4 regions of the Kosakonia oryzendophytica genome follow, and region 4 is predicted to be linked to each of the others. Evidence: predicted binding sites of a transcription regulator. Region 4 holds the regulator's gene; each other region holds the start of a gene.
The links. Region 4 encodes PurR, which represses purine synthesis genes. Its sites were predicted from a motif close to CANGCAAACGTTTGCNTG; they were not measured.
Positions count from the first base shown of each region.

Region 1: the regulator PurR is predicted to act here: its motif matches at 1,851-1,868, upstream of O9K67_RS24565 (NCS2 family permease).
Region 2: the regulator PurR is predicted to act here: its motif matches at 1,563-1,580, upstream of cvpA (colicin V production protein).
Region 3: the regulator PurR is predicted to act here: its motif matches at 1,349-1,366, upstream of pyrD (quinone-dependent dihydroorotate dehydrogenase).

Region 1 covers NZ_CP115659.1:5,109,637-5,112,778, forward strand. The annotation lists gene O9K67_RS24550 (ADP-ribosylglycohydrolase family protein) at 1-507, opposite strand, end outside; gene cbrC (PF03691 family colicin E2 tolerance protein CbrC) at 520-1,107, opposite strand; gene yieH (6-phosphogluconate phosphatase) at 1,134-1,799, opposite strand; gene O9K67_RS24565 (NCS2 family permease) at 1,969-3,142, shown strand, end outside.
Region 2 covers NZ_CP115659.1:1,560,086-1,563,227, forward strand. The annotation lists gene folC (bifunctional tetrahydrofolate synthase/dihydrofolate synthase) at 1-665, shown strand, start outside; gene dedD (cell division protein DedD) at 655-1,371, shown strand; gene cvpA (colicin V production protein) at 1,636-2,124, shown strand; gene purF (amidophosphoribosyltransferase) at 2,158-3,142, shown strand, end outside.
Region 3 covers NZ_CP115659.1:3,282,179-3,285,320, reverse strand. The annotation lists gene O9K67_RS15995 (sulfonate ABC transporter substrate-binding protein) at 1-644, opposite strand, end outside; gene ssuE (NADPH-dependent FMN reductase) at 637-1,212, opposite strand; gene pyrD (quinone-dependent dihydroorotate dehydrogenase) at 1,461-2,471, shown strand; gene zapC (cell division protein ZapC) at 2,641-3,142, shown strand, end outside.
Region 4 covers NZ_CP115659.1:2,877,363-2,880,504, forward strand. The annotation lists gene O9K67_RS13895 (MFS transporter) at 1-857, opposite strand, end outside; gene cydH (cytochrome bd-I oxidase subunit CydH) at 1,028-1,117, opposite strand; gene purR (HTH-type transcriptional repressor PurR) at 1,415-2,440, shown strand; partial or broken gene punR (DNA-binding transcriptional activator PunR) at 2,437-3,142, opposite strand, start outside.

The sequences.
Region 1 (3,142 bases), 2.2 Mb from region 4:
GCAACTGGCGACGGCTTCCGGGGCGGCATGGGTAGTACGCGATGAGGCTTCGGCATACTCCAGCACCTGCTGCGCATCCGGGAAATACCACAGCACGACGGGAGCAAGACGCATCAACGACCCGTTTCCGGCCGTTCGTGGATCGCTGGAACCGGCAAACGGTTCGCCATCGCTGGCAAATTTTTGCAGCGCCCCCGCAACAGTCATACCGATATCAAAACAGTGGCCCGTGGAGCTGAAATAGCCCCATTTCCACCAGTTAAGATAACGATTCATCTGATCTCTGGCATCAAAACCCCGGCAGGTCGTCAGGCTTTCCGCCAGGCACAGGGCCATAGAGGTATCATCCGTCCACTGCCCGGCTTGTAAGTGAAACGGGCCGCCGCCTACCATATCCGTTACCGGGGGAAAGCTGTCTTTCGGGCTAAATTCAACGGCAGTGCCCACGGCATCCCCGGCTGCCAGGCCGAGAAGCGTGCCCTGGTAGCGCTCAAGTAATTCTGGCATGGGTATACTCCGTCAGGATAAATCCGCCCACAGGCGTAGTTTTCCGCAATGCAGGCAGCGGAAGAGGTAACCCTGGCAGTCGCCGCCATCGAGAAGGTACTCAGGCAGTTTCTCGTAGTCCATACCAAATGCATAGCAGTCGGCTTGCAGGTCGGCAAACTGATCGAGTTTATCGGCAATTTCTTTCCAGCCGACGTACCCCACAAAAGCGCAGAAGTCGTTGCAATGCGCCAGCCAGTACTCCTGTTGCCAGCCGCAGTAACCCGGTGTGCGTTCGGTCAGCTCAACGAGACGGTCTTCCGGCCAGGGATTTTTGAACCCGGTGAATTCGCCGTCGTTGTCGTACTCCGCTTCAACGCCATCAACACTGGATTCGTCCTGAAAACTGCCGCCAAACTTTTGCGCGGCTGCGCCGTCAGCGATACACCACGGGCAAAGGTAATCGATCTCTTCGGTGGTGTAGAACGGATTGGTGTAATAAATCGCGGTCGGCTGCTGGCAGCAGGCGCAGGTGACCGTTTTGTCATCAGAAAACACCCCGGTGTCCAGGGGATGTGGGTGGTATTTAAAGACCGGAAGTGGTCGGGTTGCCTGGGCCATAAAAACGTCCTGTTTAGTGGTTTTGGTTAACGCGTAACATGCCACCCGCGTGCGCGCCACAGCTCTGGCAACTGCGCTAAATCAGTGAACGTAGTCACTTTCGGGTGATCGATAGGTTGGTTATGCGGATCGGCGCAGAAGTAAAACACTTCCATACCCGCCGCAATACCTGATTGTGCTCCGGCAGTGGAGTCGTCCACCAGAATACAGTTTACCGGATTAACATTCAGCGCTTTTGCCGCATGGTACATTAACGCTGGATCGGGCTTCCAGCGCTGGATGTCATAACCGCTGAACAGCGTGTCCGGAAAGTGATGCAGCAGACCCAGTTTACCTAAAGAGTGCTGCATTTTGCTGACCGGGCCGTTGGAGACCACGCACATCGGCACGCTAACAGCATCCAGCAGTGCGCCCGCGCCGGCAATCACTTCCAGCTCGGCATCAAACAGACGCGCGACCTCATCGCGGTACACTGGCTCCAGCGCGCTTTTCGCCAGAGCTACGCCATATTCAGCGCTGATGACATCAATAATTTCGTACAGTTTCATACCCTTAAAGCGCTTAAAGACCTCTTCCAGCGCCAGCGTGATGCCAAATTCTTTAAACATATGCACATAAGCGCGTGAGCAAATTACTTCACTGTCGACCAGGGTGCCGTCACAGTCGAAAAAAACCGCTTCAATGTGGGACATGCTGTTTCCTGTTTTGTTGCGAGTTTAACGTTTACTTAACGCAGATAGCGGGACGCAATCGTTGCCGTATAAGCAAATTCAATGAAAAAAAGTGTGTGATAACCGTCAACATTGTCTCATTTTGGTATAGGATAGCGACGAATTTTCCCTCCTATTCCGGAAATTGATAATGAGCCAACAACACACTACCCAGGCATCGGGCCAGGGGTTGCTTGACCGCGTGTTTAAACTGCGCGAACACGGCACATCGGCACGTACCGAAGTGATCGCCGGTTTCACAACGTTTTTGACGATGGTGTATATCGTCTTTGTTAACCCACAAATTTTGGGCGTCGCCGGGATGGACACCAGCGCAGTATTCGTTACCACCTGCCTGATTGCTGCATTTGGTAGCATCCTGATGGGACTGGTTGCCAACCTGCCGGTAGCGCTGGCACCGGCGATGGGCCTGAACGCCTTCTTCGCGTTTGTGGTGGTGGGCGCCATGGGATTGTCCTGGCAAGTGGGTATGGGTGCCATTTTCTGGGGGGCGGTTGGCCTGTTGCTGCTGACCCTTTTCCGCGTCCGTTACTGGATGATTGCCAATATTCCGGTGAGCCTGCGTGTGGGGATCACCAGCGGTATCGGTTTGTTTATTGGCATGATGGGTCTGAAAAACGCCGGTGTCATTGTCGCGAACAAAGAAACACTGGTGAGCATTGGTAACCTGACTTCCCACAGCGTTCTGCTGGGCGTCCTCGGTTTCTTCATCATTGCGATTCTGGCATCCCGCAATATTCACGCCGCAGTGCTGGTTTCCATCGTGGTGACCACGCTGCTGGGCTGGTTGCTGGGTGATGTGCAATATCACGGTATTGTTTCCGCACCGCCGAGTGTGGCCAGCGTGGTTGGCAACGTAGATTTAGCCGGTTCGTTTAATATTGGTCTGGCTGGCGTGATCTTCTCCTTTATGCTGGTGAACCTGTTCGACTCCTCCGGTACGCTGATCGGTGTTACTGACAAAGCCGGGCTGGTGGACGAAAACGGCAAGTTTCCGCGCATGAAACAAGCGCTGTTCGTTGACAGTATCTCTTCCGTTACCGGGTCCTTTATCGGAACCTCTTCTGTTACGGCGTATATCGAATCTTCTTCCGGCGTGTCTGTCGGTGGTCGTACCGGCCTGACTGCCGTTGTGGTGGGTTTGTTGTTCCTGTTGGTTATCTTCCTGTCGCCGCTGGCGGGGATGGTGCCGGGCTACGCTGCTGCGGGTGCGCTGATCTATGTTGGTGTGCTGATGACATCCAGCCTGGCGCGTGTGAAGTGGGAAGATCTGACAGAAGCGGTACCTGCGTTTATCACTGCGG
Region 2 (3,142 bases), 1.3 Mb from region 4:
AGCCGGATATGCCGCACACCATTGCTGACGTTGCGCAGGAAAAGGGCGCGTTATTAATGCGTCGCGGTGTGGAATGGCGCTATACCGTGAATGCAGACGGCTGGGACTTTAGCGATGCGCAAGGCGACCTGAACCATCTGCCGCTGCCGCAGGTACCGCAACCCAATGCGGCGACTGCACTGGCGGCACTGCGGGCCAGCCAACTGGCGGTCAGCGAACAGGCGATACGCGACGGGGTCGCGAAAGCGATTCTACCTGGACGTTTCCATATTGTGAGCGAGTCGCCGCGTCTTATTCTCGATGTCGCGCATAATCCTCATGCAGCGGGTTACCTCGCCGGGCGTCTGGCAGCGTTGCCGAAAAAAGGACGCGTGCTGGCGGTTATTGGCATGTTGCATGATAAAGACATCGCCGGGACGCTTGCCTGTCTGGAGCCGGTGGTCGATAGCTGGTATTGTGCCCCTCTGGAAGGGCCGCGTGGCGCTACAGCGGAGCAACTGCTGGCGCATTTGACCTCTGGCCGCGCATGGCCGGATGTGGCGCAGGCCTGGCAGGCGGCAATGGCGGAAGCCGACGCCTGTGATACTGTGCTGGTGTGTGGATCGTTCCACACCGTAGCGCATGTGATGGAAGCGATGGACGCGGGGAGAACCGGTGGCAAGTAAGTTTCAGAACCGTTTAATGGGCACTATTGTGCTTGTCGCGCTCGGGGTGATCATTCTTCCCGGGTTGCTCGACGGGCAGAAAAAGCATTACCAGGATGAATTCGCGGCGATCCCATTGGTGCCGAAACCTGGCGATCGCGACGAACCCGATATGATGCCGGCTGCAACGCAGGCGCTGCCGGCCCAGCCGCCGGAAGGGGCAGCGGAAGAGGTGCAGGCTGGTGATGCGGCTGCGCCGTCCCTCGATGCTTCAAGACTTGCCGCCAGCGGCAATGCCAATCCGGAAGTGACCACACCGCCGGTGACAAAACCTAAACCGGTTGAGAAACCGCAGCCAAAACCGCAGGCACCACAGCAAACGCAACCTCAGGCCGTGCGTGATAAGACCAGCGAACAGCTGGCGATGGCGAACGAAGAGCCCGCCGAGCCGCCGAAAGCGCAAGATGAGAAGCCAACACCGACCGGCAAGGCGTATGTGGTGCAGCTTGGCGCGTTGAAAAATGCCGATAAGGTCAATGAAATCGTTGGCAAATTGCGTGGCGCAGGGTACCGCGTTTACACATCGCCGACCACGCCGGTTCAGGGTAAAATCACCCGTATTCTGGTCGGGCCGGACGCGTCGAGGGATAAGCTGAAAGGCTCCCTTAGCGAACTTAATCAGTTGTCAGGGTTAAGCGGCGTGGTGATGGGGTATACGCCGAACTAAGTGTTACGCCTCCTTAACCCGGCCCTCAGTCAATGTGTAGAGTGCGTCGCATGACGCCTTCCTCACTCTTCCGGAAGAGGGCCTGAGTGAGGAGGAAAAAGCCTGAATAACGCCCAAATACAGGCGACCGGAAACGTGGCGTTGAATATTTTTTCAGCGCCATTTTTATTTACGCGCGGGAAGGAAATCCCTACGCAAACGTTTTCTTTTTCTGTTAGAATTCGCCCCGAACTGGACGACAGGGCGTAAAATCGTGGGACACATATGGTCTGGATTGATTACGCCATCATTGCGGTGATTGGTTTTTCTTGTCTGGTAAGCCTGATCCGCGGCTTTGTTCGTGAAGCGTTATCGCTGGTGACATGGGGTTGTGCTTTCTTTGTTGCCAGTCATTACTACACTTACCTGTCTGTCTGGTTCACGGGCTTTGAAGATGAACTGGTGCGCAATGGGATTGCCATCGCCGTGCTGTTTATCGCAACGCTGATTGTTGGCGCCATCGTTAACTACGTGTTAGGGGCGCTGGTGGAGAAAACCGGCCTGTCGGGTACAGACAGGGTGTTGGGGATCTGTTTTGGCGCGCTGCGTGGCGTGCTGATCGTCGCCGCCATTCTGTTCTTTCTTGATACATTTACAGGCCTGTCGAAAAGCGAAGACTGGCAAAAGTCGCAGCTTATCCCGCAATTCAGCTTCATCATCAGATGGTTCTTTGACTATCTGCAAGGCTCGTCGAGTTTCTTGCCCAGGGCATAACCCCTGAGATGTGGCTTAACGAGGAAAAGACGTATGTGCGGTATTGTCGGTATCGCCGGTGTTATGCCGGTCAACCAGTCGATTTATGACGCGTTAACGGTGCTACAGCACCGTGGGCAGGATGCAGCGGGTATCATCACTATTGATGCGAACAACTGTTTCCGTCTGCGTAAAGCGAACGGTCTGGTAAATGATGTTTTTGAAGCCCGCCATATGCAGCGTCTTCAGGGCAACATGGGCATTGGCCACGTGCGCTATCCCACCGCAGGCAGCTCCAGCGCCTCGGAAGCTCAGCCTTTTTACGTCAACTCCCCGTATGGTATTACGCTTGCGCATAACGGCAATCTGACCAACGCACACGAGTTGCGTAAAAAGCTGTTTGAAGAAAAGCGCCGCCACATTAACACCACATCTGACTCTGAAATTCTGCTCAATATTTTTGCCAGCGAACTGGATAATTTCCGCCACTATCCGCTGGAAGCAGACAATATTTTTGCCGCCGTTGCCGCCACTAACCGCCAAATCCGCGGCGCATACGCCTGCGTGGCGATGATTATCGGCCACGGTATGGTTGCCTTCCGCGACCCGAACGGTATTCGTCCGCTGGTGCTTGGCAAACGTGATGTCGGTGATGGGCGTACGGAATTTATGGTGGCCTCTGAAAGCGTGGCACTGGATACGCTGGGCTTTGAATTCCTGCGCGATATCGCACCGGGCGAAGCGGTGTACATCACCGAAAAAGGTCAGTTGTTTACCCGCCAGTGTGCGGATAACCCGGTCAGCAATCCGTGCCTGTTTGAATACGTCTACTTTGCGCGCCCGGACTCCTTTATCGACAAAATCTCTGTCTATAGCGCCCGCGTCAACATGGGCACCAAGCTGGGTGAGAAGATTGCCCGCGAATGGGAAGACCTGGACATCGACGTGGTGATCCCGATTCCGGAAACCTCCTGCGATATCGCGCTGGAAATCGCGCGTATCCTCGGTAAACCGTATCGCCAGGGTTTTGTGAAAAACC
Region 3 (3,142 bases), 400 kb from region 4:
GAGCCGGTCTGTTTCAGCGTGGTGCCATCTTTTAATACCCGCACGCCGCCTTGTAACAGAGCCGCGGAATAGTACGGATCCCAGATGGCCCAGGCGTCGACATTCCCCTGTTGGAAGGCTGCGCGGGCATCGGCCGGCGTCAGGAAGACAGGTTGAATATCTGTAAACTTCAGTCCGGCTTCTTGCAGGGCGCGCAGCAGCAAGTTATGGGAGCTGGACCCCTTCTGCAGAGCCACTTTATGCCCTTTCAGATCGGCAACCGTTTTAATGGCACTGTTTTCCGCCACAAGGATCACTTCTGCTTTCGGCTTAGGGGGTTCTACGCCGACATAAACCAGATCCGCACCAGCAGCTTGGGCAAAAATCGGTGGAATATCGCCAGTGCTGCCAATATCAATGCTGCCGACGTTGAGTGCCTCCAGCATCTGCGGGCCTGCCGGGAATTCCACCCAGGATACTTTGGTGTTCGGGTAACGTTTTTCCAGCAATTCATGGCTTTTCGCCAGCACCATACTGACACTGCCTTTCTGATAGCCGATGCGTAACCCATCCGGCGCAGGTTCGGCGGCATGTACCCAACCGGACACGGTCAGCAGTCCTCCGATCACCAGCCACTGTGCGCGATGTTTGAAAGCGTTAAACATGAGCGACTCCCTGTGTCGTATGGAAATCGGGAGCCTGAATGTCGCGGCGGTGCAGCGCCTGCCAGAAGGTTTCCAGTGCGCTATCAAGACGGGTTTGCAGATTGGGACTCAGGCTGGGTTTATGCTGGTAGTCCAGTACCTGACTGTCGTCAGCAAAAACGCCATGCAGGATCTCTTGCGCTTTGAGCGCGCTGAGAACAGGCTTCAGGGCGTAATCCACCGCCAGCATATGCGCCACGGTTCCGCCGGTCGCCAGCGGTAAAACCACCTTGCCTTCCAGTGCGCGTTCGGGAAGCAAATCCAGCAGCGTTTTCAGGGCGCCGGAAAAGGAGGCTTTATAAATGGGGGTAGCGACAATCAATCCGTCCGCGCTTTTCAACTGCTCAATAAGCGTTTGTAAAGCCGGGCTATCAAAGTTAGCGTACAGCAGATCTTCTGGCGCGAAGTTATGTAAGTGCCAGTGGCAGACCTCGATATCCCGGGCGCTCAGACGCTCACGAGCATACTCCAGCAGTGCACTGGAGCGGGACGGGAAGCGCGGACTTCCGGCGAGAGTGACAACGCGCATAGTAGCTCCTTATAACTAATTGTTTGCTTTTAAGTAACATTCATAACAATTTAAAGCAGTGTGACAGAGGCGATTTATTCCACTAAATGATTTATTTGAAGAAAAATTGCCAAAAATTGCATAAAGCGGAGGGGGAAGGGAAAACGATTGCGCCAAATCAGCTTTTTTTGCCGCAGGTCAATTCCATTTGCCGGGGGTTTCGCAGATAATACGCCCCCGGTTTGCACACCGGGAATCCAGGAGAGTTCATGTACTATCCCTTCGTTCGTAAAGCCCTTTTCCAGCTCGATCCAGAGCGCGCTCATGAATTAACATTTCAACAATTACGCCGTGTCACGGGCACACCGCTGGAAGCGCTTGTCCGCCAGCGTGTACCGGAGAAACCGGTAAAATGTATGGGGCTGACCTTTAAGAATCCGCTTGGACTGGCGGCAGGTCTGGATAAAAACGGCGAATGCATTGATGCACTTGGGGCGATGGGGTTCGGCTCCATCGAAATCGGCACCGTGACGCCTCGTCCACAGCCGGGCAATGACAAACCGAGGATCTTCCGTCTGGTAGATGCCGAAGGTTTGATCAACCGGATGGGCTTTAATAATCTCGGTGTTGATAACCTGGTCGAGAATGTTAAGAAAGCGCATTTTGACGGTGTACTCGGTATCAATATTGGCAAAAATAAAGATACGCCAGTCGAGCAGGGCAAAGATGACTACCTGATTTGTATGGAGAAAATCTATGCTTATGCAGGTTATATCGCGATTAATATCTCGTCGCCGAATACGCCGGGGTTACGTACCCTGCAATATGGCGAAGCGCTGGATGATCTGCTTTCGGCAATTAAAAATAAGCAAAACGATCTACAGAATCGCCACCATAAATATGTACCGGTAGCGGTGAAGATCGCACCGGATCTTTCGCAAGAAGAATTGATCCAGGTGGCGGACAGTTTAGTTCGCCACAATATTGACGGCGTTATCGCTACCAATACGACGCTGGATAGATCCCTCGTGCAGGGAATGAAACATTGTGATGAAACCGGTGGTTTAAGTGGCCGTCCATTACAATTAAAAAGTACTGAAATAATTCGCCGTCTGTCTCAGGAATTACAGGGTCAGTTACCTATTATCGGTGTCGGCGGCATTGACTCGGTGATCGCCGCTCGGGAAAAAGTGGCCGCAGGCGCAACACTGGTGCAAATTTATTCTGGCTTTATTTTTAAAGGCCCGCCACTGATTAAAGAAATTGTCACCCATATCTAATCTTTTTTCCTTTTCCTGAACCACCAGGGCTTTATTTCCCGCCCTGGTTGTTTTATATTCCGTCACTGTTGCTAATTTAAACATTTTAGTCTTTCATTATTAGGGTAATAACCGAGGCGGCAAAAAGGATGAAAAAGTAACAGGATGTTTATGGGGACGGGAGAGGAAAATGCGAATTAAACCTGACGACAATTGGCGCTGGTATTTTGATGGCGAGCATGACCGTATGATGCTCGACTTAGCCAACGGCATGTTATTTCGTTCGCGCTTTGCCGGTAAAATGCTGACACCGGATGCTTTTTCGCCCTCAGGTTTTTGTGTCGACGATGCGGCTCTCTATTTCTCTTTTGATGAAAAATGCCGCGATCTCGATTTGTCCAATGAGCAACGTGCAGAGCTGGTGCTCAATGCATTGGTCGCCATTCGCTTCCTGAAACCGCAAATGCCGAAAAGCTGGCACTTTTTATCTCACGGCGAACTTTGGTCGCCTGCGACGGGAGAAGGGGCCTGCGTCTGGCTGAGTGACACGCAGGAGTGCGTCAATTTGCTGGTGGTGGAACCGGGTGAAAACGCAACGCTCTGTCTGCTGGCGCAGCCTGGCGTGGTCATTGCCGGTCGTACGATGCAGCTTGGCGATGCGATCAAAATCATGAACGATCGCCTGAAGCCGC
Region 4 (3,142 bases):
AGAAACGGGATAGCCAGCATGATGGCAATCAACAGCACCAAAAAGCCTTTAAGTGTTCCGGTCACAGAACGGTCCGCCAGTTTACCGCCAAGATAGTTGCCGATGGAGAACCCAACGCCAATCAGCACCAGCATTGCCGTAATAAAGACAGGCGTCGCATCTGTGATGGTCCGCAGAACCGGTGAAATGTAGGTATACAGCGTGAACATCGCCCCTGCCCCTAATACTGTGGTCAGCAGTGCAGACAAGACCTGCGGGCGCATCAGCACCGCCAGCTCTTTACGCACCTCAGGGCGTTCTCCGGTGCCGCCTTTCGGCAGTGAGAAGAACAGACTCAGCATGGCGACAATGCCCAGTGCCGCAGTTGCCATAAACGACATGCGCCAGCCAATGGTTTCACCCAGCCAGGTCGCAGCCGGCACCCCACCGATATTGGCGATGGTTAGCCCCATAAACATGGTGGCGACGGCGCTGGCTTGTTTTTCTTTGGCAACAACGCTTGCAGCAACCACCGATCCCAGGCCAAAGAATGCCCCGTGATTGAGACTGGTGACGATACGCGCCAGCATCAGGGTGGCGTAATTCGGTGCAATCGCCGACAACACATTACCCAGCGTAAAAATCGCCATCAAAAAAATCAGCGCGTTGCGTCTGCCGCGATGAGAAAGCAGTAAGGTCATTAACGGCGCACCGACCATTACGCCGACAGCATAGGCGCTAATCAGCATCCCCGCCGCCGGGATAGAAACGTCAACGCCGCGGGCAATCACCGGCAGTAATCCCATCGGGGAGAACTCGGTCGTACCGATGCCAAAGGCGCCAATCGCCAGGGCAAGCAAAGGGAAATTCATTTTCATAAACTGACTCCGGAAAAGCCGTGTCGATTCGGGACACTGTCGCAGAAGTCAAAAGTATGACATCAATCACAAAAAACAGCAGTTAGCGGAATGACAAAAGAGTATTGCAAAATTGATAACAATGGCGGGGATGAAAACGGAGGGGGAACCCGGTTCCCCCTCGCGCAGAATCAATGCAGTGCAGCAGTCAGGGCGCCGAAAACGATCAGACCCAGCACGATGACGGTAGTGAACAGTGAATACTTCAGGTCGGTGCTCATCAATTTTCTCCGTTTTAATTTCCACACAAAAAGTGAGATAGCGCATTTTTGCACAAATAAACGTAAAAATCTTGCAGGAATTAGCGTGTCAGATGTTTTATCACTTCCCCTTTTGCTCAAGATCAGACAAAATTCGACGCTAAATTTATTAGCGTACCGGCCATTGACTCCCCTCCTGACGTCCAGTGTCTTTTTCCCGGCGTACCGCACCCCCATTCATGGGTACAGGGTGATTGAAGGCAAACGTTTACCTTATGTATTATCAGGAGCTTGAGATATGGTCTGGAGTGACATCTGATGGCAACGATCAAAGACGTAGCGAAGCGAGCAAACGTTTCCACCACAACCGTATCACACGTAATTAACAAAACACGTTTTGTCGCCGAAGAGACGCGCAATGCTGTGTGGGCGGCGATCAAAGAGCTGCATTATTCACCGAGCGCCGTGGCGCGCAGCCTGAAGGTGAATCACACCAAATCGATCGGCCTGCTGGCCACCAGCAGCGAAGCAGCCTACTTTGCCGAAATCATTGAGGCTGTTGAGAAGAAGTGCTTCCAGAAAGGCTACACCCTGATTCTTGGTAATGCCTGGAATAACCTGGAAAAACAGCGCGCTTACTTGTCGATGATGGCGCAAAAGCGTGTTGATGGTCTGCTGGTAATGTGTTCCGAGTATCCGGAATCCCTACTGAGCATGCTGGAAGAGTATCGCCATATCCCGATGGTCGTTATGGACTGGGGCGAAGCCAAAGCCGACTTTACTGACACGGTGATCGATAACGCCTTTGAAGGCGGTTATATGGCCGGGCGTTATCTGATCGAACGCGGCCACCGCGATATCGGTGTGATCCCGGGTCCGCTTGAGCGCAACACCGGCGCGGGCCGTCTCGCCGGCTTTATGAAAGCAATGGAAGAAGCCACCATTTCCGTACCGGAAAGCTGGATTGTCCAGGGCGACTTTGAACCTGAGTCTGGTTATCGCGCCATGCAGCAGATCCTTGCACAGACGCATCGCCCGACAGCCGTTTTCTGCGGCGGCGATATTATGGCCATGGGTGCGCTGTGTGCGGCCGACGAGATGGGATTACGCGTCCCACAGGATATTTCGGTGATCGGGTATGACAATGTGCGTAACTCCCGCTTCTTCACGCCGTCACTGACCACAATACACCAGCCGAAAGATTCGCTGGGTGAAACTGCGTTTACCATGCTGCTTGACCGTATTGTGAATAAACGCGAAGAGTCGCAATCCATTGAAGTGCATCCGCGTCTGATCGAGCGTCGCTCAGTCGCCGATGGTCCGTTCCGCGACTACCGCCGTTAATCCCCTTTTGCGGGAGCCCTTATTCCGGCTCCCGCAACCATTCCCGATTCAGCGTTTCACTGTCCCCCAGGTACTCAAGAAGCCAGTTCAGTGCAGGTGATGCCTCGTTCTGCTGCCACGTCAGGCAACAAGCGGCATCTGGGAAGGGATTTTCCAGCTCCAGCGCCACCCACTCCCCGCGATCGAGCCAGGGCCTGGCAAAATGCGCCGGGACCATTCCCACGCACAACCCGGCAGACAGACAGGCTTCGGATGATTTCCAGTCCGGTACTATCACGCGTTTCTGGTTATCCAGCAGCCAGGTAATGCGCTTTGGTAACGAGCGTGATGTATCTTCCTGTATCAGTGAGGGCCAGTTACGCAACGTCTCATCACTTAATGGGCCCGGCAGCGCCGCCAGCGGATGCCGACAGGAAACCACACACTTCCAGCTCAGCATTCCCATATCGCGAAAAGCATAGCGCCCACCGACCGGGATAGCCTGCGTTGCACCAATAGCCAGTTCAACACGCCCGTCGGCCAGTGCATCCCAGACGCCGTTAAACACTTCCTGATAAACCTGGAGTTCCACATCGCTAAAGTGACGATAAAAATCGACGATCAGCTGTCGTGTGCGTTCGGGTCTGACAATGTTGTCCACCGCAATCGCCAGTTGCCCGCGCCAGCCATTCGCAATCTGCTGGCACTGTTGACGGGTGACCT